Regions from separate parts of the Shouchella phoenicis genome, predicted to be linked through region 1. Evidence: predicted binding sites of a transcription regulator. Region 1 holds the regulator's gene; each other region holds the start of a gene.
What was found. The regulator LexA, encoded in region 1, represses DNA repair genes until DNA is damaged. The targets are predictions, from matches to a motif close to CGAACATATGTTCG.

Region 1 (2,271 bases):
GAACAATGATAACCTAACCCATTTAACGTTACTGCAATGTCATGAAACGTTAGCTTTTTCTCTCGTAATCTAACAATTTCTTCGATCGGAAGGTCTTTTTTACTCCGTCCTCCACTACCCGTATCTTTTAAGTTACGCTCTGGATGAAACCCTTTTTCAATCGCCCTTCTCATCCCGCGTTTGATCTTCAAGTTATGTAATTTCCGCTGGTACTCTTCCACGATGGCTACGATTTCAAAAACCATCTCGTCTGCTTCTGATAAATGTAACGCACCATCGTTATGACATGTATAAATCGTAATGCCATACTTTTGAAGTTGATATAGAATAGCAGTCCTCGCTCTTCCCCTACCAATCCTCGTCTCGTCTGTTACTAGCAAATGCGTGAACGTTTGTTTCTTTGCTTGATCTAAAAGGAATAGAAGATTATCGCGGTCCAATTCATACCCACTAGCAACCTCAGAAAGACAATCGCTCACTTCTATTCCATGTTGCTGAGCCATTTTCACTAATTCATCTTCTTGACGAGCTAACGACGTTTGTTGACTCTCTTTATCCGTACTGACTCGACAATACAAAATGGCTTTATTTCGTTTCATACTGTGCCTCCCACTGCAATGTTTCAGCGACTAACGATCATTTAAAAGGATTACGTGACTGTCTGTATTGCTGCTTCGATCCTCTACCTGCTCGTTCTCATCACTATCAAAGGATAACAAACTACTAAACATAAATAAAACAGTAATAATACCAGCAATAATAATCCCTTTTTCTTGACTCTTCTTCATCATCGATCACCCGTTCGCAAGAATATTTGTTCTTACTTTAAGATACTTCGAACTTTTGTTCGTGTCAAGCATTTTTAGAACTTATGTTTGCGTTCGTATGTTCGATGTGCTAAAGTAAAGATAACGAATACATAGATAAAGCAGGTGAAGAGGAGTGTCTAAATTATCTACTAGACAAGAAGAGATTTTATTATTTATTAAAGATGAAGTAAAAAAGAAAGGCTATCCGCCTTCCGTACGTGAAATTGGGGAAGCAGTAGGTTTAGCATCAAGCTCAACCGTACATGGTCATCTTGCTCGTCTTGAAAAGAAAGGATACATTCGTCGCGATCCTACGAAACCTCGAGCAATTGAAGTACTTTCGCTTGAAGAAGCGCTGGACGAGCCTTCCATTATTCGTGAACGCGCACGCTATATTCCTGTAATTGGTAAGGTTACAGCAGGTAGTCCAATTACAGCGATTGAAAATATCGACGACTACCTCCCCCTTCCAGATCATATGTCTGGTCATGAACAAGTGTATGCCTTAGTTATTCAAGGTGAAAGTATGATCGAAGCGGGCATTTTCGATGGGGACCAAGTCATTGTGAAGCAGCAGCAAAGTGCTGATAATGGTGACATTATCGTTGCAATGACTGATGAAAACGAAGCCACAGTCAAACGATTTTTCCGAGAAAAGAACTACATTCGCCTTCAGCCTGAAAATTCAACAATGAAGCCGATTATACTCGACAATTGTACGATTCTAGGAAAAGTCATTGGTGTTTTCCGAACGATCCATTAACCATAAAGAAAGAGCACCGGAAAACCCAGTGCTCTTTTTTTGCGCCTTTATTGATGGTGGACTTGACTGTCAGCCTCATTCTCTTCTTTTTTTCTTTCGCTATTTAACATGATTTTTAAGACAATTGCAGTAAGAAGAAATAAGACGCCTGCACTAATAAATACGTAAGGAATACCAAAGCTCGCTGCAATTAAACCGCCTGAGACCGGTCCTAATACATTTCCTAAAAAACGAAAACTCTGATTATAACCGAGTACTTCCCCTTGCATCGATACTGGACACGCTTGACGAATAAACGCTGTCGTGCAGGGAATTAACCCTCCGACCGCTAATCCAAAGACAAAACGCAATACAATTAATTGCCAGAGTGAATCAACGAATGCTTGCGGAATAAAAAACACACCAGACAAAATAAGTAAAATGAGCATTACCTTTTCGTGGCCCATTCGGTCACCTAACTGCCCCCATTTTCGAGTTGATAATAAGTTCCCTAAACCCGTAATCGAGAATGCTAAACCAGCTAAAAAAGCCATATTTTCAACTGGCCCGACTAAATCATTAACAAATAGAGCTAAAAGTGGCTGGACGCTAAACAATGCCATTTGAATAATGAGCGCCACAACCATTACCATTATTAACATAGGCGAACGTACAATAAATGCCAATACCTCTTTTGCTGCATACCGTCGCTTTTTCTCA
Region 2 (2,271 bases), 1.6 Mb from region 1:
CCACTCATCCTCTACTGGAAGTGGTTCCAATAGTTGAATACCTTGAGCGTCCATTCGGTCGTACGTGAATTGAGTCCAAATAAAAAAAGCGATGATCAATAGAAGGATAATGGAAGACAGTAGAAGAAGTATCCGTTTCATCCATTTTTTCATAATAAAGGGTCCTTTCCAAAGATGTTAGTACTATGATCATAGTGCAAGGCAGGGCTCAATTCAATCAGATTGCGTTACAGTTTAATGGACATTTTCAAAAGAGTGAGGTGGACAATGATTGTATCGGTTACAAGACTACATATAAGAAGTGTTCGACATTTACCTATTTTCGCTTGGTTGACGCTGCGATCCCATATCCATATTCGAGAGGCAAAGGGGCTTGTCCAATCTTCTTATCACAAAGAGGGCTTATTCACTTATTGGACCATGTCGATTTGGGAGACTGAAGAAGATATGAAAGCTTTCCGAAATCAGGGTGCGCATTTGGAGGCGATGAGGTGTTCACGCCAATTAGCGGATGAATTGCAGTATGTCCGTTTTGAAGTGGAAACACCAGATATACAGTGGGAAGCGTGCAAACAGCGACTGCATCAATCATACGCAAGACAGGATAAAAGAGGCGGTCTAAGTTAGCCCACCTCTCGCGCTTTTTATCCAGATACAACTCTTAAGCCAATCACCGCAACAACAATGAGTGACATCTTTAAGAAATAATTACCATTAAAAACGCGAACGTATTTTCTTGTTTTTACTTGTTAGAGAATGTGCGTTCGTATATAATGGAAGAAACAAAAGGAGGGTTTCTTATGATAAAGGGTGTATTACAACGAGCGCTTGAAAACAAACATCGCGTTACCATGATTTATATGAATGCTAAAGGGGTCATTTCTCAAAGAGAGATTAAGGTTTTGCAGTTAAATGAGCGTTGGTTTGTAGCCTATTGTCATATGAAACGCCAACGTCGATTGTTTGCTTACGATCATGTCTTGTCTTTAAACCAAGTGAAGCACCTTGTGTCATAATGGAGGAACAATACGTAGGTCGGTGATGGGACATGTTGAAAATAAGCAAATGGGTTAGTCTTCTTATCGTTTTAGCAGTAGCATCCTTAGTGGTCTACAGTGCCATTTCGATTTTAACTCAAGCAACAAAGAATGAACTTGAGCAAACCGATGCGGCCATTGTTTTAGGGGCGGCTGTATGGGACGATGAATCCTCCCCTGTTTTTCAAGAACGGATTCATCATGCCGTATGGCTCTACAATAATGGATATGTGGATAAGCTGATTTTTACCGGTGGACGATCAGAAGGAGACCGCTATGCTGAGTCAGAAGTGGGTCGACAGGTCGCAATGGACAATGGGGTTCCAAGCGCACATATTTATCTCGAACAAAAATCGACCATTACAGAAGAAAATCTTGCGTATGCACAAGAGATAGCGGAACAAAATGAAATCACTCATTTAACGTTAGTGAGCGATCCTTTGCACATGGCGCGTTCCGTTCGTATGGCAGAGGACCTTGGGATGGAGGTATATGCTTCGCCGACGCAAACATCGGCATACGAAACGTTAGGTAGTCAGATTCCATTTTTTACAAGGGAGCTTTTTTATTATGTAGGTTATACCATCGTCGCCCCTTTTAGATGATTATAGCTTGAAACCGTTCAACGTTGTCCAACGGGCGCTCTCCAGTATATTCGGACACACAAATAGAAAAAGCCACTACCAAATGGAGCGGCTTTTTAACGCTTTAGCGGCTTTCTTCGTCATCGCCCCAACAATCAGTGTTTTTGATCTCTGGGTATTTGGATGAATAGAAAACGGGATCTTTTCCTTGTTTTCGTTGCTCCGTGTAATCTTTAAGCAGAATAACGGCTTTCTTGGTGAGTAACAATATGACAGTGATATTGACAATAGCCATAAGAGCCATGAATAGATCTGCCATTGTCCAGATAAGTTCAACCGTCGCAATACCACCTAGGATTCCCATAATGATAAACGCAATTCGGTAAATCGGTAAAAAGCGTGCACCGTTCTTTAAAAACTCAATGTTGGTTTCACCAAAGTAATAATTTCCTAGGACAGAACTATACGCAAAGAATAGTAGCGCGATGGCAACAAATGCACTCGCCCAATCGCCAATGTGTTGCGACATCGCAAATTGAGTAATCGTTGCACCTTCTCCGTCGACGTCCATGTAACCAGAGGACAATAAAATGATAAATGCGGTAGAAGAACAAATGAGCATCGTATCAAAGAAGACGCCAAGTGATTGA
Region 3 (2,271 bases), 1.6 Mb from region 1:
ACCGCAACGGAGGATTAGGGGGAAAGCTCTTAAAGCACTTGCTTGAAAAAGTAAACAAGCCTGTAGTGATTGAAGTAGAGCCACCAGACGATGAATTGAAGCAACGCCGTGTTGCCTTTTATGAACGAAACGGGTTTCACTTCAGTCCATATGGCTACATTCAACCTGCGTTAGGGGAAGATAGACAACCGATGCCATTAAATGTAATGGCTTATCCACAACCGTTAAATGATGAGCGATTCTATGTATTCAAGGACTGGATTTTTGCTGAATTGTATAATTAAGCTTTTGAAGACGATGCACGCTTCTTTATGGAGCGTGTTTTTTTATGTGAACGTACTGGTTTTACTTGTTTTTAGGCGTTAGGATTTTTGTCTCTTCAATGAGTTTTGATTGAATATAGAGCTGTTGTTTTGCTATGGCTTTGAGATCTTTACGTTTTAAATCAGCTTCATACTTAGATAGCTGACTTACTTGTTTACTCAATTTATCCATCTGAACCTCTCCTTTAACTACGTCTATGGTAGTCATCGCATCATGAACAACTGAATTGCTGTTATTGTATCAACCTCTTAGTAGAGCGACAAGCGTTAATGGAACTTTACAAACTTTCTATTCACAATTTGTAAATTTTGCAGGATTGTTTCATCTCGTTGTCATAATGGAAACATTATCCTCTAGTATACAGAATATATGTTCGTATATACTACAAACAACTGGAGGGTAAAAGATGAATAGTGAACAGGAAATCGATTTGTTCGATTTTTATCAAGATCTAGATACGAACGACGACATTGTTTTTACTGTGCGGACATTGTTATTAACAAGAATGGCTAAAGATATTCTTCATAGACAATTATGCCACTTAGAGCAAAACGAGAACTTTACGGCATCAACATCGACATACCTTAGACGACTTCAACGTATGATGGCATTATTAAGCAATGATCTCTATTATATGAAGCGTTACTTAAAAAAAGAGGGTGTGAAAGTGAGCGACACGCCGATTGAAGCAACGAGAAGCTATATTAATTGGTCATATTGGTATAAAGGAAGAGTCGCGCAAACAGGAGGAACACCCACGCAACTAAAGCAACAAATTAAAGGGCTTATTGTAGACTATAGTAAGCTGGAGAAAGAGAGAGAACAAGATGGCAAAAGAAACGGGTTGTCCTTTTGAAGAGGCGTTAAGTATTCCTTTAGAAGAGATCGATGAAGAGTTGCTATGGAAAGAGGTGTTAAAGAAAGAGAATGTAAAGGAAGACTAGCCTTAACAAAAAAAGACAATAGCTTTTTAAACTTTGTCCGTGCTATAATGACAAACATCCTTTGTATAAATACAGAATGTTTAAGGGAGAGGGAACATGAAGTTAATTGTACGTCTATTACTCGGTATAGTACTTGGAATATTGATCGGACTTGTTGCAAATGAAAATGTTGCACGTTTTATGGTGACGCTTAGTGATGTAATCGGTAGCTTTATTTTCTTTATGGTGCCGCTTATTATTCTCTTTTTTATTGCCGCTGGAATTGCAAATCTCGGAAAAGGGGGAGGGAAGTTACTCGGGGCGACTATTAGTATTGCGTATGTATCAACGATTTTAGCAGGGATGTTCGCCGTTACAGTAGCGATGATCATCTTTCCTATGATTGGTCTTTCTGGGACTGAAGCAACCGCACCTGAAGGGTTAAATGCTTTGATTGATTTTGAACTTGAACCAATCTTTGGTGTATTGACCGCATTAGTCTTAGCCTTCGTCCTAGGAATTGGAATTGCGGCGACAGAAGCGACAACGTTTAAACGTGTTGTTGATGAAGGTCAGAAAATTGTAGAACTGGTGATTCGTAAAGTTATTCTTCCACTGCTACCTATTTATATTGCAGGTGTATTGGCAGAGATGGCCTATGAAGGGGCCGTGTTTGAAACGTTAAGTGTCTTTGCTATTGTGCTTATCTTAGCCATTAGCATGCACCTGATCTGGCTGATTGTGCAGTATACAATTGCTGGCATTGTCAACGGAGAAAATCCGTTTCGATTAATGAAAAATATGATTCCGGCTTATGTAACTGCGCTTGGAACGATGAGCAGCGCAGCAACGATTCCGGTAACCGTAAATGCGGTCAAGAAAAATCGTATTAAAGATTCAATCGCAAATTTTGTTGTGCCGCTTTGTGCCAATATTCACCTGTCTGGAAGCACCATTACGATTCTTACAGCAGCAACGGCAGTTATGTATATGATGCCAGGACTTGAATTTCCTGGTTTTATCG

Region 2: a site for LexA is predicted at 724-737, ahead of ABC361_RS02635 (WYL domain-containing protein). Genes of this name have one in related genera too.
Region 3: a site for LexA is predicted at 687-700, ahead of ABC361_RS02475 (YhjD family protein). Genes of this name have one in related genera too.

Annotation. Positions count from the first base shown of each region.
Region 1 is NZ_JBDFMQ010000001.1:2,081,939-2,084,209, forward strand. It holds gene ABC361_RS11205 (YneB family resolvase-like protein) at 1-599, opposite strand, end outside; gene ABC361_RS11210 (hypothetical protein) at 630-788, opposite strand; gene lexA (transcriptional repressor LexA) at 943-1,572, shown strand; gene ABC361_RS11220 (MFS transporter) at 1,620-2,271, opposite strand, start outside.
Region 2 is NZ_JBDFMQ010000001.1:478,104-480,374, forward strand. It holds gene ABC361_RS02625 (alpha/beta family hydrolase) at 1-153, opposite strand, end outside; gene ABC361_RS02630 (hypothetical protein) at 268-627, shown strand; gene ABC361_RS02635 (WYL domain-containing protein) at 801-1,016, shown strand; gene ABC361_RS02640 (YdcF family protein) at 1,049-1,642, shown strand; gene ABC361_RS02645 (alanine/glycine:cation symporter family protein) at 1,746-2,271, opposite strand, start outside.
Region 3 is NZ_JBDFMQ010000001.1:447,434-449,704, forward strand. It holds gene ABC361_RS02465 (GNAT family N-acetyltransferase) at 1-284, shown strand, start outside; gene ABC361_RS02470 (hypothetical protein) at 346-495, opposite strand; gene ABC361_RS02475 (YhjD family protein) at 731-1,180, shown strand; gene ABC361_RS02480 (dicarboxylate/amino acid:cation symporter) at 1,365-2,271, shown strand, end outside.